DNA from 4 places in the Arminella tumorigenes genome. Region 4 is predicted to be linked to each of the others. Evidence: predicted binding sites of a transcription regulator. Region 4 holds the regulator's gene; each other region holds the start of a gene.
The links. Region 4 encodes LexA, which represses DNA repair genes until DNA is damaged. Its sites were predicted from a motif close to TGTTCNNNNTGTGTTCNG; they were not measured.
Positions count from the first base shown of each region.

Region 1: the regulator LexA is predicted to act here: its motif matches at 4,933-4,950, upstream of PR017_RS02025 (PA0069 family radical SAM protein).
Region 2: the regulator LexA is predicted to act here: its motif matches at 1,653-1,670, upstream of recA (recombinase RecA).
Region 3: the regulator LexA is predicted to act here: its motif matches at 2,144-2,161, upstream of PR017_RS05115 (DNA polymerase IV).

Region 1 is NZ_CP117255.1:405,680-413,449, forward strand. Features, by position in the region: gene PR017_RS01995 (AtpZ/AtpI family protein) at 237-581, shown strand; gene PR017_RS02000 (F0F1 ATP synthase subunit A) at 662-1,414, shown strand; gene PR017_RS02005 (F0F1 ATP synthase subunit C) at 1,483-1,710, shown strand; gene PR017_RS02010 (F0F1 ATP synthase subunit B) at 1,786-2,367, shown strand; gene PR017_RS02015 (F0F1 ATP synthase subunit B) at 2,371-2,862, shown strand; gene PR017_RS02020 (ribonuclease HII) at 2,915-3,589, opposite strand; gene PR017_RS02025 (PA0069 family radical SAM protein) at 3,703-4,860, opposite strand; gene PR017_RS02030 (glycosyltransferase family 2 protein) at 5,004-5,525, shown strand; gene moaB (molybdenum cofactor biosynthesis protein B) at 5,543-6,097, opposite strand; gene PR017_RS02040 (4-(cytidine 5'-diphospho)-2-C-methyl-D-erythritol kinase) at 6,094-7,002, opposite strand; gene PR017_RS02045 (tetratricopeptide repeat protein) at 7,009-7,770, opposite strand, start outside.
Region 2 is NZ_CP117255.1:1,520,691-1,528,460, reverse strand. Features, by position in the region: gene PR017_RS07640 (pseudouridine-5'-phosphate glycosidase) at 1-565, opposite strand, end outside; gene PR017_RS07635 (carbohydrate kinase family protein) at 612-1,556, opposite strand; gene recA (recombinase RecA) at 1,797-2,885, shown strand; gene alaS (alanine--tRNA ligase) at 3,049-5,709, shown strand; gene PR017_RS07620 (GNAT family N-acetyltransferase) at 5,784-6,230, opposite strand; gene PR017_RS07615 (NADP-dependent isocitrate dehydrogenase) at 6,309-7,520, opposite strand; gene PR017_RS07610 (hypothetical protein) at 7,750-7,770, shown strand, end outside.
Region 3 is NZ_CP117255.1:1,033,430-1,041,199, forward strand. Features, by position in the region: gene PR017_RS05110 (ABC transporter ATP-binding protein) at 1-754, shown strand, start outside; gene PR017_RS05115 (DNA polymerase IV) at 845-2,140, opposite strand; gene PR017_RS05120 (hypothetical protein) at 2,251-2,892, opposite strand; gene PR017_RS05125 (DUF3572 domain-containing protein) at 2,895-3,203, opposite strand; gene PR017_RS05130 (response regulator) at 3,336-3,707, shown strand; gene PR017_RS05135 (PleD family two-component system response regulator) at 3,725-5,095, shown strand; gene rpmG (50S ribosomal protein L33) at 5,925-6,092, opposite strand; gene PR017_RS05145 (MFS transporter) at 6,186-7,370, opposite strand; gene PR017_RS05150 (DUF983 domain-containing protein) at 7,614-7,770, opposite strand, start outside.
Region 4 is NZ_CP117255.1:1,240,536-1,248,305, reverse strand. Features, by position in the region: gene eno (phosphopyruvate hydratase) at 1-1,018, opposite strand, end outside; gene kdsA (3-deoxy-8-phosphooctulonate synthase) at 1,165-2,010, opposite strand; gene PR017_RS06240 (VOC family protein) at 2,007-2,891, opposite strand; gene lexA (transcriptional repressor LexA) at 3,057-3,776, shown strand; gene PR017_RS06230 (ComEC/Rec2 family competence protein) at 3,757-6,216, opposite strand; gene gltA (citrate synthase) at 6,518-7,770, shown strand, end outside.

The sequences.
Region 1 (7,770 bases), 830 kb from region 4:
GCAGCGGGTGCGACTTTCTGTCGTGATTTCGCAAAGCTCCCTTCAAGCGCATATAAGTCGATGATTTGCCTGCCTTTATTAATGGCGGGACATGTGCTTTCTACGTCTTGACTATGCTTTTCCATAAAACTATGTTCGCCCGAGTTCAAAACGGGCCGAAAGGTGTCTAAGCCTCCAGTTCGTTCTTAGGTTATCGGGGTAGGGTAGCGTTAAGGAACGGCAGCAGGGAGGGCGCCATGGTGGGGGATCAGGACGAAGGTCTTGAAAAGCGTAGGGCGCAATTGGGAGCCGAACTGGCAAGCAAACGCGCTGCGACGGGGGAAGCCGAACGGGGGGAAGCTCGGGCTCAGGCCAGCCGCAAAGGCTATGCTCAAGCACTGAAACTCTCCAGCGAATTCGTTTCTGCCATCATTGTCGGCGCACTCATCGGCTACTTCTTGGACCGTCTGGCTGGCACCGGACCGTGGGGCATGATTATTTTCCTGCTCCTCGGGTTTTGTGCTGGTGTGCTGAATGTCTTGCGTATGGCCGGGAAGGTATCCACCCCAACGGTCGGCGATAGCAAGTCGGACAGGAAATAGGCAACAAGACTGCGCATCAGCGCATGTCTTCGAAGCATGGATATCCGCTGCTGAGGCGGGCAAGTGAGAGAGAACGCGCGGTGGCCAACGGTCCGATTCATCAATTCCAGATCAATAAGATCGTTCCGATCGAAATTGGCGGGCTGGATTTCTCCTTTACTAATTCATCCCTATTCATGGTCGCATCGGTCGTTCTGGCCGGCGGATTTCTCTATTTCGCAACGGCGTCGCGCAGCCTGATCCCGGGCCGCGCCCAGTCTGTCGCCGAAATGTCCTACGAATTCATCGCCAATATCCTGCGTGAAGGTGCTGGCTCTGCCGGTATGAAATTCTTCCCGCTGGTCTTCACTCTCTTCATGTTCGTGCTGACCGCTAACCTGCTTGGCATGTTCCCCTATTTCTACACCGTAACAAGTCAGATTATCGTGACCTTCGCCTTGTCGATGCTGGTGATCGGCATCGTCGTGGTCTACGGTTTCTTCAAGCACGGCCTCGGCTTTCTGAAATTGTTCCTGCCGCAGGGCGTTCCCGCTGTGCTGCTGCCGCTGGTCATCTCGATCGAAGTTATCTCGTTCCTGGCCCGGCCGATCAGCCTTTCCGTCCGTCTGTTTGCCAACATGCTGGCAGGTCACATCACGCTCAAGGTGTTCGCAGGCTTCGTTGCCTCGCTCGGAGCCCTTGGCGCGCTCGGCATCGGTGGTGCCATCCTGCCTCTCATTATGACCGTCGCTCTGACGGCCCTCGAATTTCTCGTGGCATTCCTGCAGGCCTACGTATTTGCAGTGCTGACATGCATGTATCTGAACGATGCGCTGCATCCGGACGGCCACTGAGAAGTAAAGTCGTTGGTGCCGCGTGCACCAGTCAAAGCCAAAACCTATCAATCTAAGGAGTTTCTAACATGGACGCAGAAGCAGCAAAGTTCATCGGCGCCGGTATCGCTTGCATCGGCATGGGTGGCGCAGGCATCGGCCTCGGCACGATTTTCGGCAACTACCTGTCGGGCGCTCTTCGCAACCCGTCGGCTGCCGATGGCCAGTTCGGCCGTCTGATCTTCGGTTTCGCCGTTACGGAAGCTTTGGGCATCTTCTCGCTGCTCGTTGCTCTCCTCCTCCTCTTCGCCGTTTGATTTGTACGGTTTGATGGATCACGGCTTGCGGGAAGCGAGCCGTGATTCTTCGTATTTGCACCACTGGAGGTGAGCATGTTTGTGACTCCGGCTTATGCTGAAGAAGCCGCGCCGGCACCCGGCGAAGTGCACACGGAAACGGGTGTGGCCCCAGGCCATCACGCGTCTTTCCCGCCCTTTGACCCCAAGACATTTCCGTCTGCGCTGCTTTGGCTGGTGATTACATTCGCCATCTTCTACATCGTCATGCAGAAAGTCCTCGTGCCGCGCGTTGGCGGGATCCTCGAGAGCCGGCATGCCCGGATCGCGCAGGATGTCGAAGAAGCCGCACGCCTGAAGGCCGAAGCCGACGCCGCTGTCGCGACCTATGAGCGCGAGCTGGCCGAAGCCCGTTCCAAGTCAAATGCTATCGGTGCAGCAGCCCGCGCCGAAGCAAAGGCAAAGGCGGAAGCCGAGCGCCGTGCCATCGAGGCAAGCCTGGCCGAAAAGATCAAGACCGCCGAAGCACGGATTGCCGAAATCAAGGCGAAGGCATTTGCCGACGTCGGTGCTGTTGCCGAAGAGGCTGCGTCCTCCGTGGTCGAGCAACTGATCGGCGTACCGGCTTCGCAGTCAGAGGTTGCCGCTGCTGTCGCCAACGTCAAGCAGGAGGCATAAGCCATGGAATTCCATCTGGACGAAACATTCTTCGCCCTCGTTGGCCTGCTGCTGTTCATCGCCCTCATCGTCTACATGAAGGTTCCCGGCATGATGGCGAAGTCGCTCGACGAGCGCGCCGACCAGATCCGCAACGATCTGTCGGAAGCCAAGCGTCTGCGCGAGGAGGCCCAGCATCTGCTGGCCGAGTACCAGCGCAAGCGCAAGGAAGCAGAAGTCGAGGCGGCCAATATCGTTGCCTCTGCCGCTCGCGAGGCCGAGTTGCTGACAGCCGAAGCCAAGAAGAAGACGGAAGAATTCGTCGAGCGCCGCACGGCAATTTCCGAGCAGAAGATCAAGCAGGCAGAGCTCGACGCCATCAAGGAAGTTCGCGCTGCCGCTGTCGACTTGGCAATCGCCGCAGCGCAGACCGTCATCGCCAGCAAGGCGGACGCCGGTGTCCAGGCAAAGCTCTTCCAGGCAGCCCTTGGCGACGTCAAGGCAAGCTTGAACTAAGGCTTCAATAGATCAATTTGAAAGGCCGGGCATCGTCCCGGCCTTTTTGCATTTAGGGGGTTTCGTTGGCGAGGGCGTCCTTGCGCATCGGCCGGAAGCTCATGCGGTGCAAAGGGCAGGGGCCGACCAGCTCGATGCTGCTGCGATGAACGGCGGTGGCGTAGCCGGCATGTGCCGCAAAGCCATAGGCCGGAAACACCATGCCGGCCCTGACCATCATCCGGTCGCGCGTTACCTTGGCAAGGATCGAAGCCGCGGCGATCGACAGCGATCGTCGGTCGCCCTTGACCACAGCCCTGCCGGAACAGGGGAGGCCGGGTGGCACGTCGAGCCCGTCGACGAGTACGAAGCCTGCCGGGATCGCAAGCCCGCAGACAGCCCTCCGCATGGCATCGAGGCTCGCCTTGCGAATATCGGTCGCGTCGATGCGCCCGGCGCTGGACGATGCGATTGAGATCGTCGATGTCGCAATGATGAACTCGAACAGCTCTTCCCGTCTGGCAGTCGACAATTGCTTGGAATCGTTCAGGCCATCGGGAATATTATCGGGATCGAGGATGACGGCTGCGGCAACGACAGGCCCGGCGAGGGGCCCTCGGCCTGCCTCGTCCGTGCCGGCAACCGGCCAGTGGCCTGCCTTGCGCGCCGAGTGCTCCAGCGTGAAATCCGGGACGAGCGGCAGGTCTTCGAAGAGCTGGGGAGAATCGGGTGGCGTGCGACGTGTCATGCGGCTGACCCTCGCACGCCAACCCGATTTCCTGCAAGTCCCCCGGCATTGGGGCGGCCAAGCCGGGGGATATCCTTTGGACAGTCAGGGCAACCGTCCGCAGGAATGGGTTTTCAGAGCAGCGACAGTTGAACGCCACTGCCATCCGGGGGAACGAACAGATCGGTGCGCAGTCGAATGCTGCGGCGCGTAAGGCCGAGCCTCTTGGTCGCCATCTCGAACCGACGGCTGATCTGCCAGGCGTAGGGTCCGGCACCTTTCATCCGCTTGCCAAAATCCGCATCGTAATCCTTGCCGCCGCGCATCTCGCGAACCAGCGACATCACATGCCGGTACCGGTCCGGGTAATTCTGCAGCAACCAGTCGCGAAACAGCGGACTGACTTCGAGCGGCAGGCGCAGCATTACGTAGCCGGCCTCCTCGGCGCCCGCAGCCTTGGCCGAATCCAGGATCTTTTCGAGTTCATGGTCGTTGAGTGCCGGGATCATTGGCGCCAGCATGACCGACGTCGGGATGCCCGCTGCGGAAAGCATCCGGACCGCCTCCAGTCTGCGTGCCGGCGTCGAAGCGCGGGGCTCCATCGTGCGCGCAAGCTTGCGGTCGAGCGTGGTGACCGACAGCGAGACCCGCACGAGGTTCTTTGCAGCGAGTTCGGCAAGGATATCGAGGTCGCGCAGCACCATGGCCGATTTGGTGACGATGGACACCGGATGGTTGGCACGATTCAGCACCTCCAGGATCTGGCGCATGATCCGCCATTCCTTCTCGATCGGCTGATAAGGATCGGTGTTGGTGCCGATGGCAATGACTTTCGGCTCATAGCCGGGTTTGGCCAGTTCTCTTTCCAGCAGCTTCGGCGCGTCCGGCTTGGCAAACAGCTTGGCCTCGAAATCCAGCCCGGCAGACAGCCCCATATAGGCGTGCGTCGGGCGCGCAAAACAGTAGATGCAGCCATGCTCGCAGCCACGATAGGGATTGATGGAGCGATCGAAGGGAATGTCCGGCGACGAATTGCGGGTGATCGCCGTCCGGGCTTTCTCGATCTGCACCTCGGTCCTGAAGGGCGGCAGGTCTTCCAGCGATTGCCAGCCGTCGTCGATGCTCTCGCGGCTCGATGGTTCGAAGCGGCCACCGGGATTGAGCCCCGCGCCGCGCCCACGCCGGCGGTCGATGTCGATCCGCAGACCGGACGAAACGACCAGTGCATCAGCCATATCTGCCGTGTTGGCAGGCGAGAATGCGGCCTGCCCTGCAAGGGACTGTTGGTTCATCGGTGGCTCCAGCGGCAGGGGATGCCCGTGCATCCCGATGTCTAACCTTGATTAAATTCCTATCGCAGCAATGAGAACAATGCAAGAACAAAATGCGGAAAACTGCGCTGGCATTCGATTATGCACCGCACTATAAACGAGCGATGTTGACAGTCATAATCGAATGCCGGGACCAGGAACCCGAATTGGCGCAGACGCTTGCGTCCCTCGTCGCGGGTGCGATCGAGGGGCTTGTCTGTGACGTCGTGGTCCTTGACCATGGCTCAAGCGATGGCACCGAGCGCGTCGCCGATGCCGCCGGCTGCCGCTATCATACCGAATGGGATCTCGGCGAGATCCTGCGCTCCGCACGCGGCGAGTGGCTGCTGCTGGTGGAACCCGGCGCGCGCCCGCAGGCCGGCTGGATAGACGAGATCGGCGAGTATATGGCGCTGAACACGTTGCCTGCCCGCTTCACCGCTTCGCGTGGATACAGGCGGCCGTTGCTGCAGCGTATCGGCCGGGCGGTGTCGCCGCTGGAGTTCGGCTTCCTCATTTCAAAGGCTCAGGCCGTGGCCGCTGCCAGAAGCGGCATGACGCTGGCAGAACTTGCCAGGGGCCAAAAGCCCGGAAAGCTGTCGAGCGAGATCATCCCGTCCTGGGTGGCGGCGCGCTCCGTGCGCTGATCGCGCGGCCTCTTTGATCACACGGATTGCCCGCCGCGCTTGAGGTGCTCGTCGAGGCGAGGCATGATCTCGATGAAATTGCAGGGCATGTGACGGTAGTCGAGCTGTGCCTTCAGGATGCCATCCCAGGCATCCTTGCAGGCGCCGGGCGATCCCGGCAGTACGAAGATGAAAGTGGCATTGGCCAGCCCCGCCGTCGCCCGCGACTGGATCGTCGATGTGCCGATCTTGTCGTATGAGATGCGATGGAAGACCGCCGAAAAACCCTCCATGCGCTTTTCGAACAGCGGCTCCAGCGCATCCGGCGTCACGTCGCGGCCGGTAAAGCCGGTGCCGCCGGTGGTGATCACCACATCGACGGCGGGGTCCTTGGTCCAGGCTTCCACGGTAGCGCGGATCTGTGCGATATCGTCGGGCACGATGGCGCGGGCGGCCAACCGATGGCCGGCGTCTGCGATGCGCCCCACCAGAGTGTCACCGGATTTGTCGTCTTCTGTTGTGCGGGTGTCGGAGACGGTGAGCACGGCAATGCCGACTGGCACGAAAGGCCGCTGTTGCGTAGAGCCTGTCATCGGAAATCTCCTGCGGTTGTCTGCGTTGCCTGAAAATACCAGTCCGGCCTGTGGCTGTGAAGCGAAGCGGCTGCAGCCTTGGCTGCATCCAGATCGTCGAACAGGGCAAAACAGCTGGCACCAGAGCCGGACATTCTGACGAGCCTGGGTCGTTGCCCGGCCATCAATGCCGATAGCTCGCCGATCTCGGGGCAAAGTGCACGCGCCGGCGGCTCCAGATCGTTGCGGAGGCTGTCGATCACGGAAAGCCACTCGTTGCTACTCTGCAGTTGCCGGTGTTCGAAACCGAACGGTGAATTGTTCTTCTCAGTCAACCGGCGAAAAACCGCCGGTGTCGATACCCCGACCAGAGGGTTGCCGATCAGCAAGCCAAAGGACGGGAAGTCCGGCAGCACGTCGATCTCCTCGCCGATGCCACGGGCGATCAGCGGCCGGCTCGTCAGACACATCGGCACGTCAGCCCCGAGTTGCAGCGCAAGAGCCTTCAGCTTATCCGGCGTGAGCGTGACATTCCAAAGCCGCATCAGCCCGCGCAAGGCCGCAGCGGCATCGGCCGAGCCGCCGCCTATGCCGGAGGCGATGGGCAAGCTTTTCTCGAGATGAATGAGCACGGGCGGTGCACTGCCGCCAGAGGCCTGCCGCAGGAGATCGCGCGCCTTGGTGACCAGATTGCCGGTGGATTGCTCTTGCGGGCCGAGCGAAGCGCCGAACCGTCCGGATATCTCGAACCTGTCCGCATCGGCGGCGCTGAACCCCAGCCGGTCGCCATGATCGGCAAAAGTCACCAGCATGTCGAGCAGATGGTAACCGTCGTCCCGAAGCCCCGTCACATGCAGGGCAAGGTTGATTTTCGCTGGCGCCTCTTCCGTGAGGTCGAAGGCGCCCGCGTCAAACATCGATGGCATCGGTCGTCAGGATTTCTTGTCGACTGGCGGAGTCTCCACCGGGACTGCTGCCGGCGGCTTGGATTTTTCCGCAGCCTTGGGATCGTCAAGCGGCGGCAGGCCGTTGGTGATCTTGTCCTTCAGACGCGGCAGGTCGGCCTCTTCCGGCTTGTAGGTAATCGCCCGGTTCCACTGGTACACGGCCTCGAGACGACGGCCGACGCGCCAATAGGCATCGCCGAGATGGTCGTTGACGGTGACATCGCCGGCTTCCAGCTGCACGGCGCGTTCCAGTTCCTTGACCGCATCGTCGAAGCGGTTGAGGCGGAAATAGGCCCAGCCGAGCGAATCAACGATGTAGCCGTCGTCTGGCCGCGCATCGACAGCCTTCTTGATCATCGCTAGCCCCTCGTCGAGGTTGCGGTTCATGTCGACCCAGGAATAGCCGAGATAGTTGAGCACCTGCGGTTGGTCGGGGTTTAGCTCGAGCGCCTTCTTGAAGTTCGGCTCGGCAATGTCCCACTTCTTCAGGCGCTCATAGGCGATAGCGCGCTGGTAGAAGATGTTCCAGTCGGCTTTGGTCGGCACTGGGCCGATGATCTCGACCGCCTTGTCGTAGTTGTCGGCCATCGCCTGGTAGTTCTTGGCCTGCGACAGCACGTTGCCATAGGCAAGGTAGCTGCGGATATCCTTCGGATCGGACTCGATCAGCGACTTCAGGTGCTTGAGCGCATCTTCGGACTTGCCGCCCTGTGCCAGCGCCAGCCCGAGTTGCAGTTCAGAGATGCG
Region 2 (7,770 bases), 280 kb from region 4:
TGCCGAAGGTGACGACGGGAACACCGCGGGTTTCCAGCACTTCCAGCGTCTTCGGAATGTCGAGGATGGCCTTGGCGCCGGCGCAGACGACGATGACGCCGGTGCGGGCCAGTTCCTCAAGGTCGGCCGAGATATCGAAGCTGGTCTCGGCGCCGCGATGCACGCCACCGATGCCGCCGGTGGCAAACACCTTGATACCGGCCCTTGCTGCTGCAATCATCGTGGCAGCAACCGTGGTTGCGCCGGTGCGGCGCTCGGCGATGGCAAAGGCTAAATCGGCGCGCGACACTTTCATCGCGTCCGTGGTCTGGGCGAGGCTCTCGAGCTCGGCCGGCTCAAGGCCGATGTGCAACGTTCCGTGGATGACTGCGATGGTTGCCGGCACGGCGCCTTCTTCGCGGATGATCGCCTCGACGCTGCGGGCCATGTCGATGTTGCCGGGATAGGGCATGCCATGGGTGATGATTGTCGATTCGAGCGCGACGATCGGTGCGCCGCGTGCCTTGGCGGCTGCGACTTCACTTGAATATGAGATCGGCAACAGAGCGGAAAATGGTTTGGTCATGGTCTTGTCCACCTGAGTGTGCGGGTTTGATGGGCGGGATGGGCCTTCATGACAGTATTTTGGGCGCGCCGACAAGGGCGAGAACCTGACGAAGATGCTCCGGCGACAGATTGGCGGCCGTTGCAAACGGCGACTGAACCGTGATCGCGGCCGCTGCGGCGCCGTGGCGCACCGCCTCGGCGAGATCGAGACCGTCCATCAGCGCCGAAAGCACCCCGGCCGCCAGAGAGTCGCCGGCGCCGGTGACGTCGGCGACGTCGTCCACAGTCGGCGGCTCCAGGGTGAGGGTGATGCGGCCGTCAAAGGCGACGAGAGGCTGCTGCCCTCGCGTGATGACGCCACCCTTGAGACCAAGGGCCTGCAACTGGCTCACCCACTGCAGCGGATCGTCCGGCCTGCTGCCGGTGAGGGCGGCGGCTTCCGACTGGTTGAGAAACAGATAGTCGATATCGGCAAGGCAGGGTTTGAGGCGCACTACCTTGGCCGGGGAGATGGCAATGGCTGCCAGCGGCTTGCCGAGATCGACCGCTTTGCGGGCAATCGCTGCCAGTGTTTCGGCCGGCAGATTGGCGTCGCAAAGAATAAGGTCCGCCGATGCGAACGAATCGCGGATGGCGCGGATCAGCAGGCGGCGAGGGCTGAAGAGCTTGTAGAGCTCCATATCGGCCAGCGCGATGACCAGGTTTCCGTCTTTTTCGATGATCGCCGTGTAGCTCGGCGTCGTGCGATCGAGAAAGACGAACGGGCGGTCGTCGACGCCAGCCTCGCGAGCGGCGGCCGCCACCATGTCGCCAAGAGCATCGCCGCCGCGAGGCGAGATCATCCGCACGTCGTGGTGAAGCCGGGCGAGATTGCGGGCCGCATTGAAGCCGCCGCCGCCCGGTTCCTCGAACCAAGCGCCCGGATTGCTGGCGCCTGGATCGGTCTCTCCGAAGATGCGGCCACGCCTGTCGATGTGAGCGCCGCCGAGCACGAGAATCTGCTTAGACATACCCAGCCCCGGTCATTTCGAAAGAGCCGAATCGACCCGCATTTGCGAACCCGGGAAAGCCTGCTGGGGATCGCCTAAGTCTTTGCGGCAAAAAAGGAAAACAAAAATAGAACAAAGGTCATTTTACCTTTTTGTTTCAATTATTTGAAGGCCCCTTGCGGAACCGGAACAAATCAAGTACAAAAACGACATCAACTGCTTCATTGCCTGTGCGGCTTCAATAACCTAAAGGTGGATCTCATGTCACAGAATAGTTTGCGGCTCGTAGAGGAAAAATCGGTGGACAAAAGCAAGGCGCTCGAAGCCGCACTCTCTCAGATCGAGAGGGCATTCGGCAAGGGCTCGATCATGAAGCTCGGTTCGAATGAAAGCATCGTCGAGATCGAGACAGTATCCACGGGCTCCCTGAGCCTCGATATCGCACTTGGCATCGGTGGATTGCCGAAGGGGCGTATCGTCGAGATCTATGGGCCGGAAAGCTCGGGCAAGACGACGCTGGCGCTGCAGACCATTGCCGAAGCCCAGAAGAAGGGCGGCATCTGCGCCTTCGTCGACGCCGAACATGCGCTCGACCCGGTCTATGCCCGCAAGCTCGGCGTCGATCTCCAGAACCTTCTGATCTCGCAGCCAGATACCGGCGAGCAGGCGCTCGAGATCACCGACACGCTGGTACGCTCCGGCGCCATCGACGTGCTGGTCATCGATTCCGTTGCGGCCCTGACGCCTCGGGCTGAAATCGAAGGCGAAATGGGCGACAGCCTGCCAGGCCTCCAGGCTCGCCTGATGAGCCAGGCGCTGCGCAAGCTGACCGCGTCGATCTCGAAGTCGAACACGATGGTCATCTTCATCAACCAGATCCGCATGAAGATCGGTGTAATGTTCGGTTCGCCGGAAACGACGACTGGCGGTAACGCGCTGAAATTCTACGCCTCTGTTCGCCTCGACATCCGCCGCATCGGTGCCGTCAAGGATCGCGAAGAGGTCATCGGCAACCAGACGCGCGTCAAGGTCGTCAAGAACAAGATGGCGCCTCCCTTCAAGCAGGTCGAGTTCGACATCATGTATGGCGAAGGCGTCTCGAAGACCGGCGAACTCGTCGATCTCGGCGTCAAGGCCGGCATCGTGGAGAAGTCAGGTGCCTGGTTCTCCTATAACAGCCAGCGTCTCGGGCAGGGTCGCGAGAACGCCAAGATTTTCCTGCGCGACAACCCGGAACTGGCAAAGGAGATCGAAACGATGCTGCGCCAGAGTGCCGGCCTGATCGCCGACAAGCTGCTGGTGAACGGCGGTCCCGATGCCAACGACGGCGACGTTGCCGCCGATATGTAACGGTCCCGGCCGCAAGGTCGAAGGGTAGGTTGAAGCTGCCGGCCGCACGTCTTTCGGGATGTGCGGCCGCTTTCGTTCGTGCGGCTGGACAGGATCGAGAGCGAGCGATAAAAGCCAGTGGATTTTGTATGGGGACTGCCGACGGCAGCGATAAGGGCATAGCATGAGCGGCGTAAATGAAATCCGGTCGACCTTCCTCGACTACTTCAAGACGAATGGGCACGAGATCGTTCCGTCGAGCCCGCTCGTGCCGCGCAACGACCCGACGCTGATGTTCACCAACGCCGGCATGGTGCAGTTCAAGAACGTTTTCACGGGGCTGGAACAGCGCCCCTACAAGACAGCGTCCTCGGCACAGAAATGCGTGCGCGCCGGCGGCAAGCACAACGACCTCGACAATGTCGGCTACACCGCCCGCCATCACACCTTCTTCGAGATGCTGGGCAATTTCTCGTTCGGCGATTATTTCAAGGAGCAGGCCATTGAGCTTGCCTGGAACCTGATCACCAAGGAATTCGACATCGACGCCAAGCGCTTGCTGGTGACGGTCTACCACACCGACGACGATGCCTTTAACCTCTGGAAGAAGATCGCCGGCCTGTCCGACGACCGCATCATCCGCATTCCGACCAGCGACAACTTCTGGGCGATGGGCGATACAGGCCCTTGCGGCCCTTGTTCCGAAATCTTCTACGATCACGGCGACCATATCTGGGGTGGGCCTCCCGGTTCCGCCGACGAAGACGGCGACCGGTTCATCGAGATCTGGAACCTCGTCTTCATGCAGTTCGAGCAGCTTTCAAAGGACGAGCGGGTCGACCTGCCGCGTCCGTCGATCGACACCGGCATGGGCCTGGAGCGCGTCGCGGCGCTGCTGCAGGGCAAGCACGACAATTACGACATCGATCTTTTCCGGGCGCTGATCGAGGCCTCCGAGGAAGCAACCGGCGTGATGGCTATCGGCGATAACCGGGCCAGCCACCGGGTCATCGCCGATCACCTGCGCTCGTCGGCCTTCCTGATTGCCGACGGCGTACTGCCGTCAAACGAAGGTCGCGGCTATGTGCTGCGTCGGATCATGCGCCGCGCCATGCGCCATGCACAGCTGCTCGGTGCCCGCGATCCGCTGATGTACAAGCTGCTGCCGACGCTGGTGCAGGAGATGGGCCGCGCCTATCCTGAGCTGGTGCGGGCGGAATCGCTGATTTCGGAAACGCTGAAGCTCGAGGAAAACCGCTTTCACAAGACCCTAGACCGTGGTCTGTCGCTGCTGTCCGACGCCACCGCCACCATGGGCAAGGGCGATATGCTCGATGGCGAGACGGCCTTCAAGCTTTACGACACCTATGGCTTCCCGCTTGACCTGACGCAGGATGCGCTGCGCGAGCGCGGCATCGCCGTTGACGTCGGCAGCTTTACCGATGCGATGGCCCGCCAGAAGGCGGAGGCACGCTCCCATTGGTCCGGCTCCGGCGACAAGGCGACGGAGACCGTCTGGTTCGAACTGAAGGACAAGAACGGTGCGACTGAATTCTTGGGCTACGACACCGAGACGGCTGAAGGCGTCATCCAGGCGATCGTCCGCGATGGCGTGTCTCTCGACAGCGCTGCCGAAGGCGAGACGGTGCAGATCGTCGTCAACCAGACGCCTTTCTACGCCGAGTCCGGCGGCCAGATGGGCGATACCGGCGTGATTGCCGGCGAGGGCGTCAAGCTCACCGTGTCCGATACGCAGAAGCGCGGCGACGGGTTGTTTGCCCATGTGGCAACCGTCGCAACCGGCACCATCAGGGTCGGCGACCCCGTCGTGCTGACGGTCGATCATGACCGGCGCGGCCGGCTGCGCGCCAACCACTCGGCGACCCATCTGCTGCACGAGGCGCTGCGCGAGGTGCTCGGCACGCATGTGGCCCAGAAGGGTTCGCTGGTCGCGCCAGAACGCCTTCGCTTCGATCTCTCGCATCCGAAACCTATGTCCGTCGAGGAACTGAAGGTCGTCGAGGAAATGGCCAACGAGATCGTACTGCAGAACGCGCCGGTATCGACGCGCCTCATGAGCGTCGACGATGCGATTGCCGAAGGCGCGATGGCGCTGTTCGGCGAAAAATACGGCGACGAGGTCCGCGTCGTCTCGATGGGCACGGCGGTGCGCGGCGAGAAGGCTGCCAAGCCCTATTCGATCGAACTCTGCGGTGGAACACATGTGACGGCGACCGGCCAGATCGGCCTGATCCGGGTGCTCTCTGAGAGCGCCGTCGGCGCCGGCGTGCGCCGTATCGAGGCCGTCACGGGCGTTTCGGCGCGCGATTATCTGGCCGAGCAGGATGACCGCGTCAAGGCTCTGGCAGCAGCGCTCAAGGTGCAGCCTGCCGAGGTCGTCACCCGCGTCGAAGCCCTGATGGATGAGCGCCGCAAACTGGAGCGTGAGCTCGCGGATGCCAAGCGCAAGCTTGCGATGGGCGGCGGGCAGGGCGATGGCGCCGATGCTGTCCGCGACATCGGCGGCGTCAAGTTCCTCGGAAGGGCTATCGCCGGCGTCGATCCGAAGGATCTGAAGAGCATGGCCGACGAAGGCAAGACCAGCCTCGGCTCAGGCGTCGTCGTGCTCGTCGGCGTCTCCGAGGATGGCAAGGCGAGCGCCGTCGTAGCCGTCACCGAAGATCTGGTCGCCCGTTTCAGCGCGGTCGATCTGGTGCGCATCGCGTCTGCGGCGCTTGGCGGCAAGGGCGGCGGCGGCAGGCCCGACATGGCGCAGGCCGGCGGTCCCGATGGCTCCAAAGCCGACGAGGCGATCGCGGCCGTAGCAGCAGCACTCGCCGTCTGACAGGTGCTGAGATTTTAGGATTTGGAATGGCGGGAGCGATTAGCTTCCGCCGTTTTTCGTTCTACAAAGGCTTGCTACAGGGCCTTGCGATACTGGATGAAGCCGGATCGCGCCGCGATGTGGTCATAAAGGCGCTGGGCTGCGGTATTGGTTTCATGGGTCATCCAGTACAGGCGACCGGCATCGTTGGCCCGGGCGAGGTCCGCCACAGCCTCGATAAGGGCTGCACCCGTGCCCTTGCCGCGTTGATCGTTCTCGACATAGAGGTCCTGCAGATAGCAGGTCCATTCCGGCATCCACGTCGAGCGGTGGAAGATGGCGTGGACGATGCCGACCAGACGTCCGGCGTCATCGAAAGCGCCGAGCGCCTGCATATGCTCGCTCTGATCGTGAAATCGCGCCCACGTCCGGTCTGTCGTTTCCGGCGGAATCTCGACCTCGTAGAAGCGCTGGTAGGCCTGCCACAGCGGCTCCCAGGCGGTGCGGTCGTCAAGCTTCAGCGGACGAATGGTGTTGGGCATCGGATCCGGTCTCCGGGCTGCAGATATGGAAACGGCGGGGAAGTCCCCGCCGTCTGCCGATCACATTAAGAAAATGGCTTATGCCATTGCCTTCTGGAGATTTTCATCGACCTTGTCGAGGAAGGCAGTCGTCGACAGCCAGGGCTGGTCGGGGCCGATGAGCAGGGCCAGATCCTTGGTCATGAAGCCGCTTTCGACCGTGTCGACGCAGACGGTTTCGAGCGTCGCTGCAAACTTGGCGAGTGCTGCGTTGTCGTCGAGCTTGGCGCGATGCGCGAGGCCACGTGTCCAGGCGAAGATCGAGGCGATCGAGTTCGTCGAAGTCTCCTGGCCCTTCTGGTGCTGGCGGTAGTGACGGGTCACGGTGCCGTGGGCTGCTTCCGCTTCGACGGTCTGGCCGTCTGGCGACAGCAGCACCGAGGTCATCAGGCCGAGTGAGCCGAACCCTTGGGCGACGATGTCGGACTGGACGTCGCCGTCGTAGTTCTTGCAGGCCCAGACATAACCGCCGGACCACTTTAGAGCCGAGGCGACCATGTCGTCGATAAGGCGGTGCTCGTAGGTGATCTTCAGGGCATCGAACTGCGTCTTGAATTCAGCGTCGAAGACTTCCTGGAAGATGTCCTTGAAGCGACCGTCATAGGCCTTCAGGATGGTGTTCTTGGTCGACAGGTAGACAGGCCACTTGCGCATCAGGCCGTAGTTCAGCGAAGCGCGGGCAAAATCGCGGATCGATTCGTCGAGGTTGTACATGGCGAGAGCCACGCCGGCGCCCGGCGCGTCGTAGACTTCCTTCTCGATGACCGCGCCGTCTTCGCCGACGAACTTGATCGACAGCTTGCCCTTGCCGGGGAATTTGAAGTCGGTGGCCTTGTACTGGTCGCCGAAGGCGTGACGGCCGACGACGATTGGCTTGGTCCAGCCGGGAACCAGGCGCGGCACGTTTTCGCAGATGATCGGCTCGCGGAAGATGACGCCGCCGAGGATGTTGCGGATGGTGCCGTTTGGCGACTTCCACATCTGCTTCAGGTTGAATTCCTTGACGCGGTCTTCGTCCGGCGTGATCGTCGCGCACTTTATGCCGACGCCGTATTTCTTGATGGCGTGGGCTGCGTCGATCGTTACCTGGTCGTTGGTGGCATCGCGATTTTCGACCGAGAGATCGTAATACTGGATGTCGAGGTCGAGGTAGGGAAGGATGAGCTTATCCTTGATCAACTGCCAGATGATGCGGGTCATCTCGTCGCCGTCGAGATCGACGACGGGGTTTGCAACCTTGATCTTTTCCATATATCTGCCTCGTTCTGCTGATGGCCGGGCGGCCCGGTGTGTTGGACTTGAAGTCTCGAGCGCTATAGCACCGCGGGGCGCCGAGGCAAAGCCGGGAAGGGCGCAGAATTCGCCTTTTTGCGCGTCAAATCTGCCTGGCCAATCACCGCTTTTCTAGTGCGAGGCGCTTGTAAGGCTCGCCGATATAGCCGATTTTACAATGATATCTTGTGTGTTTACGGACATTGCCATGCCCCGATCGCTGCCTGCA
Region 3 (7,770 bases), 210 kb from region 4:
CCGCTTCGAGGGCGTCGGCTTCTCCTATGCATCGGGCAAGGCCATCATCACCGATCTCTCGCTCACGATAAGACCCGGCGAAAAGATCGGGCTCGTCGGCCTCTCCGGCGCCGGCAAGACGACGTTGGTGAACCTGCTGCTTCGATTTTACGATATCACTGCCGGCACGATCCTGATCGATGGCCAGGATATCCGGGAGGTCACCCAGTCGAGCCTGCGCAAGGGGATCGGCGTCATCGCCCAGGACGTAGCGCTCCTCCACCGCTCGGTCGCAGACAATATCCGCTATGGCCGCCCCGAAGCGTCTCAGGGTCAGATCGAGGCAGCAGCACAGGCTGCACGGGCCAACGATTTCATTGCCGAGCTTGCCGACGGCGAGGGGCGCAAGGGGTTGGATGCCTTCGTCGGAGATCGGGGCATCAAGCTCTCCGGCGGCCAGCGGCAACGGATTGCGATTGCGCGCGTCATTTTGAAGGATGCGCCGATCCTAGTGCTCGACGAGGCGACCTCTGCCCTGGACAGTGAGTCGGAGGCGGCCATCGAGGAAAGGCTGAACGCAGTGATGGAAGGGAAAACGGTGATTGCCATCGCCCATCGGTTGTCGACGATTGCCAGAATGGACAAGATCGTCGTTCTCGATCAGGGAAGGATCGTCGAGGAGGGCAAGCCGGATGCGCTGATCGAACAGGACGGCCTGTTTGCCCGTCTGTGGAAACGCCAGACGGGTGGCTTTATGCCGGAGGAGATCGGCTAGAGGATCGCATGCATTTCCAGACACAAACCAGCCTCGCAGTTTTTCTGGGCGGCTCTGGCAGCATAAGTGAAGGGGCACCTCTTCAGGCCTTCACGACCGCTCGCGCTTCCCGGTGCCAAACGTGTACCCCGTTTCCACCGACGCATCCCCGAACTTGGCCCTGAGCTTGTCCATCGCCGCCTCGGCTGCGGCCCGGCGGGCGGCGGGCTCGTCCACCAGATCGGGCGGATCGGCGCGGCCGGCGTCGCAGAGGTCGCCGACGCCGATGCCGAGAAGGCGGAATTTCGTGCCGTCGGTCTCGGCCTCCAGCAGCCTGAGCCCGGTCCGGAAAATCCGGTCGGCCAGTTGTGTCGGGTCTTCGAGCTTGCGGTTGCGGGTGCGGCTCTTGAAGTCCGCCGTCTTCAGCTTCAACACCACGGTATGGCCGGCGATGTCGCCCTTCTTCAGGCGTCTCGACACTTTTTCGGAGAGGTTGCGCAGAACAGGCACGAGGTCGTCATATCGGGAGATGTCTTCAAAAAAGGTCGTCTCCGCGGACACGCTCTTGGCCGGGTCGTTCAGATGCACCTCGCGATCGTCTATGCCGCGCGCCAGCCGGAACAACCGCTGCCCCATGACGCCGTAGCGGCGCATCAAGGCTCCTTCATCCATCGCCTGCAGCTGGCCGATGGTGCGGATGCCGTCGCCCTCCAGCGTCGTGGCAAACGCCTTGCCGACACCCCAGATGGTGGTTACGGGACGTGGCGCCAGGAATTCGACTGCCTCCTGCCGGCCGATGACCGAAAAGCCGCGCGGTTTGTTGAGGTCGGAGGCGACCTTGGCGAGGAATTTGCAGTAGGACAGGCCGACGGACACCGTGATGCCGATCTCGGACTGCACGCGCCTGGCAAACTTCGCGAGGATGCGGGCAGGGCGGTCCTGGTGCAGACGCTGCGTGCCCGCCAGTTCGAGAAAGGCTTCGTCGATGGAAATCGGCTGCACCAGCGGCGTCAACTCCTCCATCATCTGCCGCACCTCGCGGCCGACCCGCACGTATTTCTGCATGTCCGGGGGAATCACGACCGCGTCGGGACAGGCCTCGAGTGCCTTGTACATCGGCATGGCCGAGCGAACGCCGTGAATGCGGGCGACGTAGCAGCAGGTCGATACGACGCCGCGCTTGCCGCCTCCGATGATTACCGGCTTGTCTGCAAGCTCCGGATTGTCACGCTTTTCGACCGATGCATAGAAGGCGTCGCAATCGATATGGGCGAGCGTCAGGTCGTTGAGCTCGCGGTGGTAGACAAGCCTTGGACTGCCGCAGGCACGGCAACGCTTGACGACCGCCGGTTGGTCGCTCAGGCAATCGCGGCAGAAGCCGAGCATGATATCAGGGGTATAGGTCATGATGAGAACAAATGTTGAACATCATCACTCTATGCATTATGGTGCTACCACTCAAGGATGAAAATCGGCGCAAGAGGTGGAGCATGTATAAGTGCCTGCAGTCCCGGACCTCAAAGGCCGATATGCGCCCGGATCAACCTGTCCGCCGCAGACCAGTCCTCCACGCTGACGATCCCTGGCGAGGGCACCGGGAGGAACGGCCGGAAATCGGCATTGGCCATGAGGTTGACCAGCAGGCAATCCGGCACGGACTTTCCGACCGAGAGCAGGTTTTTCTCGATGTCGTCCAGAAACACAACCGGCTGGGGCCTGTCGCCATGCAACCGCGCAAGCACCGGCCCCTTTGGCTGCTCGGTAGCGATCATCGGAAAGTGAAGACCGAACCTGTCGAGCACGGCGCGGCGGGTTTGCTGGTGGCGCGGCGGCATGGCCGTCAGGAAGACGATATCGGCATCTCCGGCAAGGCCGGTCAGCGTTTCGACGACGCGCTCGGCCGGTATCTGCCACTGGTCCTGCGTCAGGAAGAAATCCTCGAGGAAGGCCGAAACGGTATCGTCGTCCGGCACCGTCCCATCATGGTTCGAGACGACGTTGCCGTGAATGCGGAAGGAGCGCGCCAAAAGGTCGTGGTCCCTGGCGCGCAAAAAGCGGGTGAACGGCGTCAGAAACTCAAGAACGACTTCGTCGATGTCGCAAACCACGAGAGGCCTGTCCCGAAGCGGCACATGTCCGATGTCAGTTGTCTCGTCCAAGATCAGTATTCTCCCGAGCCGAGGCCTGGAGCGGAGAAGTGTGCTGAAGCCGCCATCACCGCCTCCGGCGCAGTGCCTGTCGCCACACAAAAAGCCATAAGCGATGGCTCGTGGTTCATCAGGAAATCCAGGAGACCTCCGAGAAAGCTTGGCTCGTTGACAGCATTGCGCAACTGGGCTGCCTCCATACCGGTCAACGCCAGGAAGCGGCCGAACATATCCGGCTCGTTTGCCAGCCATCCGAGTACAGCAATGGCGATTTCCTGCGGATCTGCGTCAGATCCTTTTGGCATCTTGAAGTTGCTTTGCATTTCGCGGGGCAAATTACCTTTTTCTCAACCAAATGCCGCTAGCGTCACCCTAACGGATTTATCGAATCGGCTTCCGCGCGACCTTATATTTTCGCTGAGTGGATTCAAGGCCGGTGGCGAGGACACTGTATTATGCCCAAGCAAGTGATGATTGTCGAAGACAATGAGCTGAACATGAAGCTCTTTCGCGATCTCATCGAGGCGTGCGGTTACTCGACGATCCAGACCCGCAACGGCATGGAGGCGCTCGAGCTCGCCCGCAAGCACCGTCCCGACCTGATCCTGATGGACATCCAACTGCCGGAAGTCTCCGGGCTGGAAGTGACGAAATGGCTGAAGGAAGACGACGAACTGCACGTCATTCCCGTGATTGCCGTGACTGCTTTCGCGATGAAGGGCGACGAGGAGCGTATCCGCCAGGGCGGCTGCGAAGCCTATGTCTCCAAGCCGATTTCCGTGCCGAAATTCATTGAAACAATAAAGACTTATCTGGGCGACGCCTGAGCGTTGAAAAAGGCCATATGACCGCGCGAATTCTGGTTGTTGACGATATTCCGGCGAATGTGAAGCTTCTCGAAGCCAGGCTTCTGGCCGAGTATTTCGAAGTGCTGACCGCCGACAATGGCAAGGACGCGCTGGCCATCTGCGACACTACCCAGGTTGATCTCATTCTGCTCGACATCATGATGCCTGGCATGGATGGCTTTGAGGTCTGCGAGCGGCTGAAGGCAGATCCGAAGGTTGCCCATATCCCTGTTGTCATGGTGACGGCGCTCGACCAGCCGGCGGACCGTGTTCGCGGCCTCAAGGCCGGTGCTGACGACTTCCTGACAAAGCCGGTCAATGACCTCCAGCTGATTTCGCGCGTCAAGAGCCTGCTGCGGCTGAAGACCCTGAGTGACGAACTGCGCTCGCGTGCCGAGACCGCACGCACGCTCGGCTTCGAGGATGGCAGGATCGGCGAGGGCAAGGGCGAGGAGATCGCGCAGGTCCTGCTGGTCGACGGCCGCGCCAATTCGCAGGAGCGCATCGTGCGCGCCTTGAAGCCCATTGCCAATGTCGTGGCTATGTCCGACGCCCAGGCGGCCCTGTTCGAAGCCGCGGAAAGCTCATTCGAACTGGTGATCGTCAATTCCAATTTCGATGACTACGACCCGCTGCGCCTCTGCTCACAGTTGCGCTCGCTGGAGCGGACGCGATTTCTACCCGTGCTGCTGATCACCGATCAAGGTGCCGACGAGATGACCGTCCGGGCACTCGAGCTCGGTGTCAACGATTACATCGTCCGTCCGGTAGATCCCAACGAGCTCGTGGCTCGCTGCCTGACGCAGATCAAGCGCAAGCGCTACAATGATCGCCTGCGCGCGAGCGTCCAGGAAACCATCGAGCTTGCCGTTACCGACGCATTGACGGGGCTGCACAACCGGCGTTATCTCGACAACCACCTGGCCATTCTCTTCAAGCGATCCGTCCAGCGCGCCAGGCCGCTTTCGATCCTCATCACCGACATCGACCGCTTCAAGGCCGTCAATGACCTCTACGGTCATGATGCCGGCGATCAGGTCCTGCGGGAGTTTGCCGCCCGCGTACGCTCCACCGTGCGTGGCGCCGATCTCGCCTGCCGTTTCGGCGGTGAGGAATTCGTGGTCGTTATGCCGGATACATCGGCGCCGGTCGCAGCCGCTATTGCCGAACGACTTCGTTCAGCCGTCGAAAGCACACCGTTCACTCTGCGCGGCACCGGCCAGACGATTGCCATCACGGCTTCCTTCGGCATTTCATCCCGCGAGACATCGCTCGATGGGCCTGACGAACTGCTGAAGCAAGCCGACCGCGCCCTCTATGAGGCGAAAAACGGTGGACGAAACCGCGTGGTCGCTGCAGCCGCCTAGGCCTGCATCGATTCTGGCAGTGCCAGTGGATGTCCCCGTAAGCTGTTTCGAGCGGCCATTACAAAAGTTTAATATCTGAAAAGTAGAGCTTGCAGGATTCTTTCGCAAAAGCTTCTTAAGTAGATCTGCGTCATTTTATTTATAAAATGGAAAGAGGTTGAATTTTTATTGAATAATCCGTTCGGATATATTGAAACAATCACAGTATCGCAGCGTGATTTTTCTCGTTATGCGGACGTAAATTTGGCTTCATGCTGAAGTCTTCGTAGAGGGGCGTTCGAGGTAACCCAAATTTCGGACAGAGCGATTAAGTCAAAACTGAAATTAAACTGACGATTTTCAGTATTTTCGGGTTTAATCCAAACATCGCCTCGCGTTCCGCAAGTTTCTGCCTCGCCCTATTTAACCATAGAATCAGTCTGACCTCTTTTGACATTGAAGACTTCTTGATTTTAACCGACTTTTAAGCGAGTTTGCCGATGTCGAACATCGTCCAGCCGGGCAGAAATACCCCATGATGCTCAGGTCCGCCGCATCACCTGGTTCGTGGGGTCGGTCGGTCGGATGCATGCCTTGCGGTTCCTCGTACCGCTTTGCATCCGTCCGACCCCTAGTGAGCGCCGCTCTTTCCCGCCGGAAGAGCGGCGTTCTCTATAATGACAGCCCGAACTGACCATTAACGCCGGTCGAACTTCGAAGCATCATATTAGAGATATATAATTTATCACGCGGGGATCTTGTGGGCAATATCGGACTTTTGATCTGCTGGCATTAAAAAAGGCGCAACCCCTGCAGGTGCGCCTTCTAGAACCTGAAAACCATAGTGATCTTACTTGATCTTGGTTTCCTTGAACTCGACATGCTTCTTAGCAATCGGGTCGTACTTCGTCTTGTTCATCTTGTCGGTCATCGTGCGGCTGTTCTTTGTGGTGACGTAGAAGAAGCCGGTGTCGGCCGTCGACAGAAGCTTGATCTTGATTGTTGTTGCCTTGGCCATGGTCGTCCTGCCTTTAAGAAAAATGATGCCGTGGACGGCCGGTTGCGGTCCACGGCAAATTATGGCGCGAAATTACAAATCGCGCCCGAAAAGTCAACCCCTCTTCCCCAGGAACAGCAGTCTGGCCCCGGAAAGCAACACATAAAGCCCGAAGAAACCGGCAATTGCCCAAGCAAATCCATCGGTGCCGGCGGCGTCGATAGCTGTGCCGATCGCCTGCGGGCCGGCGACCGTGCCGATTGCATAGCAAAACACGAACGCGGCATTGGCAGCGGCAAGATCCGGCCCTGTCAGCTGGGATCCGAGATGGCTGAGGCCTACCGTATAGAGGCCGGAGACGCATCCTCCGAAGAAAAGAAGCAGGCCTGCGGTTATCATCCAGTTGCCGACCACCCATGGCAGCGCGAGCGCGCCGACCAGGCCCATGCAGGCCATGATGACCAGCAGCGGCCGCTTGTCTGCCAGTTTGTCCGATAGCAGGCCGAGCGGGATCTGGAACACGACATTGCCGATGCCCATCATTGTCAGCAGCAAGGCGGCGTGCGATTCGGTAAAGCCGGAGCGCGTCGCATAGATCGGAAACAGCGACAGGCCGCCTGCCTCGACCGCTCCGAACACGAACACGGCAGCGGTGGCCGTCGGCACCAGGAAGACATAGCGCATGAAATGCATCTCGGGCTTTTCTTCCAGCACCGGGCTTTCATTGCGGGCAATGAAGATCGGGATGGCGGCAACCAGGATGGCGACCGCGCCGATCAGGAAGGGCAGGATACCCTCGCTGCCGACCAAGGAGAAAATCAGCGGTCCTGCAGCAAAGCCGAGCGACAGGACTGTGGCGTAGAGCCCGAGCACGAAGCCGCGCCTTGCCGGGGGGGAGGCGGCGTTGATCCAGAATTCCGAAAGGATGAACAGCGTGGTGGTCGCGCCGTGGAAGACCAGCCGCAGCGGGAACCACATCCAGAAGGCCGTCGCATAGTAGAAGCCGACAGCGCTGACGGCCGAGAGAAATACCGCCCACATCATTGTCGAGGCAACGCCGAAGCGGTGCGCCAGCCGTGTGGTGATGGGCGCGGCGATCATTGCCGCGATCCCTGCCATCGCTGTGTTGAGGCCGATCAGCGACGACGAGATACCGCGCTTTTCAAGGATGATGCTGAAAAGGGGCAGGCCGAGACCGATGGCAATGCCAACGGCCGAAATCGACGAGATCGCGGCGAAAAGCGAGGGCCAGTGAATTTCTTCGACATGGCCGACCTTGCCGTTCGTCGGTTCAGTCATGGTTGATCCTTAGCATGGAGCGAACGAGACGTCCGCGTCGCAGAATTGAGAAAGGCCTCTTGCCGGCTAATCCAGAGCGCCACATTCCGGGGCCTCCGGTCGATCGCAGCGGCCGGAGCATGCCCGACAATGCCGGCAATGTTCAGACAAGAATTAGCCTCCATGTCAACCCATGGCCGGTGATGATGTCAGGTCCGGTGGGGAAAACCCTGCCGTTTCGGCTTGTCTCGGCGTCCTGCAGCCTTACCCGGTGCCTTTGCCTTCATCGAATTCGTCCGGCTGGTCGTCGTGGCCACCGAAGCCGTGCATGCGCAGAGCCCATTGCAGCCCGATCACGCCGCCCTTGATCGGCTGGATGACGGCAAGCGCCGTCAGCACGGTGATCGGCGCCCATATGGAA
Region 4 (7,770 bases):
TCTGGTTGACCTTGACGAGGATGGAGTTGGCAACGCCCATCTTGATGCCGTCGCGAAGGCGCGAGGAGTTGGTGACGAACAGGTCGTCGCCGACCAGCTGGGTGGTCTTGCCGGCAAGCTCGGTCAGCGTCTTCCAGCCTTCCCAATCGTCTTCGGACATGCCGTCCTCGATCGACAGGATCGGATACTTGGCAGCGAGCTCGGCAAGGTATTCGGCCATGGCGCCTGATTCCAGCGTGCGGCCTTCGCCTTCGAGAACGTACTTGCCGTCCTTGAAGAACTCTGTCGCGGCGCAATCGAGGCCGAGGTAGATGTCTTCGCCTGGGCGATAGCCGGCCTTCTCGATCGACTTCATGATGAAGTCCAGGGCTTCCGGCGCACTCTTCAAGCCCGGTGCAAAACCGCCTTCGTCGCCGACATTGGTGTTATGACCCTGGGCAGACAATTCTTTCTTCAGCACGTGGAAAACTTCAGAGCCCATGCGGACGGCATCGGAGAATGTTTCGGCGCCGACTGGAAGAATCATGAATTCCTGGAAGTCGATCGGGTTGTCGGCATGGGCACCGCCATTGATGATGTTCATCATCGGAACCGGCAGAAGGCTGGCATAGGCGCCGCCGACATAGCGATACAGCGGCAGGTCAGCGCTCTGGGCGGCTGCCTTGGCGACTGCGAGCGATACGCCGAGGATAGCGTTGGCACCGAGGCGCGACTTGTTGGCCGTCCCGTCCAGCTCGATCATCAGGTTGTCGATCTGGATCTGGTTTTCGGCATCGAGACCGCCGATGGCTTCGAAGATTTCGGTATCGACGGCTTCAACTGCCTTTTCGACGCCCTTGCCATGGTAACGCGAGCCACCATCGCGCAATTCGACTGCCTCATGGGCACCTGTCGAGGCGCCCGACGGGACTGCGGCACGACCCATGCTGCCGTCTTCAAGATATACGTCGACTTCGACAGTCGGGTTGCCGCGGCTGTCGAGAATCTCGCGGGCGATAATGTCGGTGATTGCGGTCATGGCTGGTTCCTGCTCGCTGGTTATAATCGATTGAAATCTCTAAATCGAAGGCGTGACAATTACAATGCCATCACGCGCTTCGAATGAGGGAACGTCACAGCCGACTAAACCAAGATCATGTCAGCCTGTTAACGCTCCCGCAGATGCTAGGCCTTGGCGATGGCATCGAATGCCAGCAGCTTTTCGAGCAGCTGCGGCATGTCTTTCAGATGCACCATGTTCGGGCCATCGGACGGCGCATGGTCGGGATCCTCGTGGGTTTCGATAAACACGCCGGCGACGCCGACGGCAACGGCCGCGCGGGCAAGGGTTTCCACGAATTCGCGCTGGCCGCCGGACGATCCGCCCTGGCCGCCGGGCTGCTGAACGGAGTGGGTAGCATCGAAGATCACGGGAGCGCCCATCGCCGCCATGATCGGCAGCGAGCGCATGTCGGAGACCAGCGTGTTGTAACCGAAGGAGGCACCGCGTTCGCAGAGCAGGATGTTCGGGTTACCGCTGTCGTTGAGCTTGGCCAGCACGTTCTTCATGTCCCAGGGGGCGAGGAATTGACCCTTCTTGACGTTGATGATGCGGCCGGTCTTGGCGGCAGCAACCAGAAGATCGGTCTGGCGCGACAGGAAGGCAGGGATCTGCAGCACATCCACGGTCTTGGCGACAAGGGCGCACTGCTCTTCCGTGTGGATGTCGGTGAGCACCGGGAAACCGTATTCCTTCTTCAGGTCGCCAAATATCTCCAGAGCCGCTTCCAGCCCCAGGCCGCGCTGGGCTGAGAGCGACGTGCGGTTTGCCTTGTCGAAGGATGACTTGTAGACGAGCCCGATGCCAAGCGAGGCGCAGAGCTCCTTGAGCTTGCCGGCTATCGTGAAGGCATGATCGCGGCTCTCCATCTGGCAGGGGCCGGCAATCAGCGAGAGGCGTTTGCTGTTGGAGAAAGTGACCCTGCCGGGGCCTTCGCCGGCGACCACGTCCGAATTTGTCGAATGGCTCATGCTGTCTCCTCGAAGGCGAACAATGCCCCCTGCCCGGGAGCGGCCTTCACCAGAATAGTGTTGCTCTTGCGCGTGTAGGTCACGCCGTTACCAGCCAAATGCGCTTCTGTCACGGAAAGATCGCGAACGGCAAAGACGATCGCCCGACCCCGCAGGCCCGCATCCTCACCAGATGGCGCCGCCTCATAGAAGGCCTCCATCCCCTCGCCGCTCAAGATGTCGATTTCGACATTGGCCGCCGATGCTGTGATGCCAAAGGAATGCGGAACGATTGCGGCACCATTGCCAACTTGGCTGATGAGCCCGGAAAACGCCTTGGGACTGGCGCAGGACAGCACGAGACGCGAGATGCCGAGCACGCCGTTCGGATGCCTCTCCAGCGCGCTGCGATCCGTCGGCATCGCATTGATGCGCTCGCAGGTGAAAACGAAGAAATCCGGGGCACGCGAATCTGCAGCGAAGGCAAGTCGAAAGCCGGCGATCGATTCGGACCCGTCCGGCATGCGCATCGGTCTTTCGAACTCGAGAATCTTCCCGGCCGAGACCCCGCTGTCTCGAAAGCGCTGCTGGTCGCTTTCAGCATTGCCGGTTGCAAAGGCAACGGAGGAAAATCCATCGTCACCGACGCGAAACCGGAAGGCCTGGTCGCGCGCAACGAAGACATTGCCGGCCAGCGCAGATGCCTCGCACTCCGAGAGACTGGCAATGCCGAGCGGCTCTAGATAGGTCTTGTCGGCGAAGAAAACGCAAGCATTTTCAGTACCAAAGGGATGCCGTGCATCGGCGGCGACAGTAAAGCCGAGCTTGCTCAGCCGCTGGCGCGCAGAGGCTATATCGCAGGTCGGCAGAACCAGATGGTCGATCGGGTAGGCTGCTGTCATGGTTTGACTCCGTCCTGCAACACCGTCAGCGACGGCAACGCGACATGATCTTCCAAAAAAGCGATTATTCCAACGGCGTTCACAAAGATTTAGTCACTTGCGGAACACATATGGAACATATAGTGTCCGTTCTGGCTTTGTTTCGCACTTGGAGCACGAAAAACGATGTTGACGCGCAAGCAACAGGAACTGCTTCTCTTCATTCACGAACGAATGAAAGAGTCCGGCGTCCCGCCTTCTTTCGATGAAATGAAGGATGCGCTGGACCTTGCGTCCAAATCAGGCATCCATCGGCTGATCACGGCGCTGGAGGAACGCGGCTTCATCCGCCGCCTGCCGAACCGGGCACGCGCTATCGAGGTCATCAAGCTTCCAGAGGCCTATAACCCCAATGCACAGCCACGGCGCGGCTTTTCGCCCAGCGTCATCGAAGGCAGCCTCGGCAAGACGCCGGCTATTGCCGCAGCGCCGACAAAGCCCGCAGTCGAGGACCGCAGCGGCTCAGTCTCGCTGCCGGTCATGGGCCGCATCGCCGCCGGTGTTCCCATCGCCGCAATCCAGAACAATACCCACGACATCATGGTTCCCGCCGACATGGTCGGCGCCGGCGAGCATTACGCGCTCGAAGTGCGAGGCGACTCGATGATCGAGGCCGGCATCTTCGACGGCGATACCGTCATCATCCGCAATGCCAGTACGGCGAGCCCCGGCGACATCATCGTCGCCCTCGTCGATGACGAGGAGGCAACGCTCAAGCGCTTTCGACGCAAGGGTGCCTCCATTGCGCTCGAGGCAGCCAACCCGGCGTACGAGACCCGCATCTTCGGCCCGGACAGGGTTAAGATCCAGGGGCGGCTTGTCGGGCTCATCCGCCGGTATCACTGACCGGTGACGTGGCGTCGGTACCGATGAAAGCCGGCTTTCGCCAGTCGTAGGCTCGATGCCTTTCCCACGGACGATCAAGGGCGCTGAACGCAGTGATGACCTCGGGCTGAGGAGCGCTCAGGTCGACCTCGATGGAGCCTGTTTTGCGCAGCGATGCACCCGTATAGAGGGCCGCACCGGACCGACATCGATCGAGGCGAATCCTTACCGGCGTGATGACGATATCGGCGGTATCGCAGGCCGGACCCAGATAGGCGGCATCGGATATAGTCACGAGCATTGCGCCCGTTTCGAGCATGGCAACGCACCAATCGCGACCATGGCAGGCAAAGCCGCCGTCGACGGCACTGTCCAGCGCCGTCTCCATTGCCAGTCGCAGCGTTGCCTGGTGCTCCGCATCCATACGGTTCAAGGGCTGGCCACGAACGGAGTGGGGCGGGGTCGAATTGTCCGGCGGCAGCATTTGCGGCGGCGTATCTTCGGACACCGGCAGGGCTCGCTGCCATTGCTGATAGATGAAATCCGGGGGGCGTTCGCGGTTGCGCTCGAGACGACCTTTCCGGAACAGGGCTACGAGTTCGCCATCCTCTGAAATCAGCAATTCCGATCTCTGGGGAGAAGGCTGCAAGGCGGCAAAAGTCACAGAGGCTGCGATCAGCAGCGCGCCGGCATGGCGCATGGGCGTTCGCAGCACCGTCATCAGCAGGAATCCGGCAATGATGGTCTGGAAAAGCCCGGCAGGCAGGCGCGCGAACGGGACATTGCCGCCCCATGCCGCCACCGTCTTCGCGATGACCATCACGATATCGAGTCCCCAGCCGGTGATAAGCCAGAATACGCCGTCCAGGCCGAAGGGCATCATCAGCATGGCGAGCATGCCGACCGGCATGACAATGAATGACACCACCGGCATGGCGGCAAGATTGGCAACGAGGCCATAGGTCGCCAGTCTGTGAAAATGCTCGATCGAAAAGATCGCCGTCGACGCGCCGCCGATAAACGACGTCATGGCGATGCCTGTGAAAAAGCGGCTGACCGCCCGCACCGGCATCGGTGCCCGGAAAGCTGCAAACCGCCGCTCCCGGGGCGGACGCCGCTTCCACAGCGAATAGCCTGAAACAAGTGCGATGGTGGCCGCATAGGACATCTGGAAACTCGGGCCGAGGATCTGCGACGGCGAGAGCACCAGGATGGCGATGGCCGACAGGGCCACATTTCGCAGGCTGAAGGATGGTCTGTCGAACAGCACCGCGACCAGCATGATTGCCATCATTATGAAGGCCCGCTCGGCCGATACACCGAAGCCGGAAATGAAATAATAGGCGGTGACCGTGATCAGCGCACCGACAGCTGCAATTTTCTTGGTCGGAAAAGCCTGCGCCAGCCCGGGAAACAGGCTCAGCGCATGCCGGAGGCCGACATAGAAGATGCCGGCGGACAAGGCCATGTTCAGTCCCGAGATGGCGATGATATGGGCGAGACCGGAAACCCTTAGGGCATCCGTGGTTTCCGGCGAAATTGCCCGACGTTCGTCGTTGACCAGCGAAGCTGCGAAGGCGCCGGTGTCGCCTGGCAGGATCGAGCGGATGCGGTCGCCGATACTGCCTCGCAGCCCGGTCAGCCAGCGGTCGATCTTTTGGAGCGTGGTTCGCTCGCTGGTGTCGTCGGCGCTGGCCATTATCAGTTGCGGCGTGCCGTAGAAAAAACCGTTGGCGCCGGTGCCTTCGAAATAGGCAGTGAAGGCAAAATCGTGGAGGCCGGGCAGCGCAGGACCAGCTGGCGGGCTCAACCGCGCCCTGCCTTCCACGACATCTCCGAGTTCGAACGGCACATCCTGGCCGCGCACGAGCACCGATATCTGCTCCGGTGGCCGGCGAACGACTGGAGCGTCTGTCGCCAGCAGATCGAGCACGTAGCGCCACCGCCCCTTGGCGTCCACTTCACGGCGCTGAACTTGGCCGGTAATGGTGGTGGTCACCGGGGTGTCCAGCATGATCGTCGAGGCCCGCCACGTCTCGCATTCGGCGAGAAGCATGCCGAGCAGGCCCAGCGCCACAGCGAAAGACAGGTGCCGGAGCGCCGGGCTTAAATTGTGTTTCAGGACGCAGACGGCGGCAAGCACGAGGAAGCTCGCCGCAATGCCCGTCACTGGCGGATTGCCCGGAAGCTCGAACCAGACTATGGCGCCGCAGCCGATGTAGATGGGGGCAAACAGCGTTGCGCGACCGTGGGCTGCTTCTTCTGCAAGCATGCCGGCGGTGACGATTCGCCACCTCTCGAACGCAAGGGCAGCGCGCTTTGGCAACGGCACGGCGTGTTGAGTGCGGGCAGGCATTCGCGCAAGCTTGGCAACGGCGTTGACCGTGGCGCGCGAACGCTCGGCGAGGCCAAGAAATGCCTGGCGGTGACCTTGCCTCTCTCGCGCGTCCAACTCTGCCATTCGCCCGTCAGCCCCGCCCGCAATCGTCAAGCTCCCGGTATTTTTGCAACCTTTGATCGAATAGTTCAACTAAAATCGATTGAAATGGCTGTCGTGGGAAGGTCGCTTCTGGAATGCCGCAGATCGTGCTTCAAAGGCATGGCAGTCACGGCGGAGGCGCTGCCCAAAAGTTGATACCGCGATGCACAAATACCGGTCAGGGTAACTTGGCATTAGCCTCTTGATCATATAGCTAATCTTTAGACGCTTAACCCTTTGGTGCTTTTTTAAGGCACCAACCCGCCAAATCTTGGAGGCTCTCATGACGGAACAAAGCGCGAAACTGACCTGGGGTGATAAGACTGTCGATCTGCCGGTGAAGGTCGGTACCATCGGCCCGAGCGTCCTCGACATTGGCGCACTCTACAAAAATACCGCTTCCTTCACCTACGACCCGGGCTTCACCTCTACCGCATCGTGCGAATCCAAGATCACCTATATCGACGGTGACGAAGGCGTTCTGCTGCATCGCGGCTACCCTATCGAGCAACTGGCCGAAAAGGGTGACTTCCTGGAAGTCTGCTACCTGCTTCTCTACGGCGAACTGCCGACAGCTGCGCAGAAGAAGGATTTCGACGACCGCGTCGTTCACCACACTATGGTGCATGAACAGATGACGCGTTTCTTTACCGGCTTCCGTCGCGATGCACATCCCATGGCTGTGATGTGCGGTTGCGTTGGCGCGCTGTCGGCCTTCTATCACGATTCGACTGACATCACGGATCCGCACCAGCGCATGGTGGCGAGCCTTCGGATGATCGCAAAGATGCCGACGCTTGCCGCGATGGCATACAAGTATCATATCGGCCAGCCTTTCGTGTATCCGAAGAACGATCTCGACTATGCGTCGAATTTTCTGCGCATGTGTTTTGCGGTTCCTTGCGAAGAGTTCGAAGTCAATCCGGTTCTCGCCCGCGCCATGGACCGTATCTTCATCCTGCACGCCGACCACGAGCAGAATGCCTCGACATCGACGGTCCGCCTTGCCGGCTCTTCGGGCGCAAACCCGTTTGCCTGTATCGCGGCCGGCATCGCCTGCCTCTGGGGCCCTGCCCATGGCGGCGCCAACGAAGCTGCACTGATGATGCTGCAGGAAATCGGCACCGTCGATCGTATCCCTGAGTACATCGCCCGCGCCAAGGACAAGAACGATCCTTTCCGCCTGATGGGCTTTGGCCACCGCGTCTACAAGAACTACGATCCGCGCGCCAAGATCATGCAGAAGACGATGTATGAAGTGCTGGAAGCCACCGGCAATGCCGGCGATCCGCTGATGCAGGTTGCCCTGGAGCTTGAAAAGATCGCTCTGAACGACCCCTACTTTATCGAAAAGAAGCTGTATCCGAACGTCGATTTCTATTCGGGCATTACCCTGCGGGCACTCGGTTTCCCGACGGAAATGTTCACCGTCCTGTTCGCACTCGCGCGTACCGTCGGCTGGATCGCCCAGTGGAACGAGATGATCGAAGATCCGCAGCAGCGCATCGGCCGTCCTCGTCAGCTCTACACCGGCGA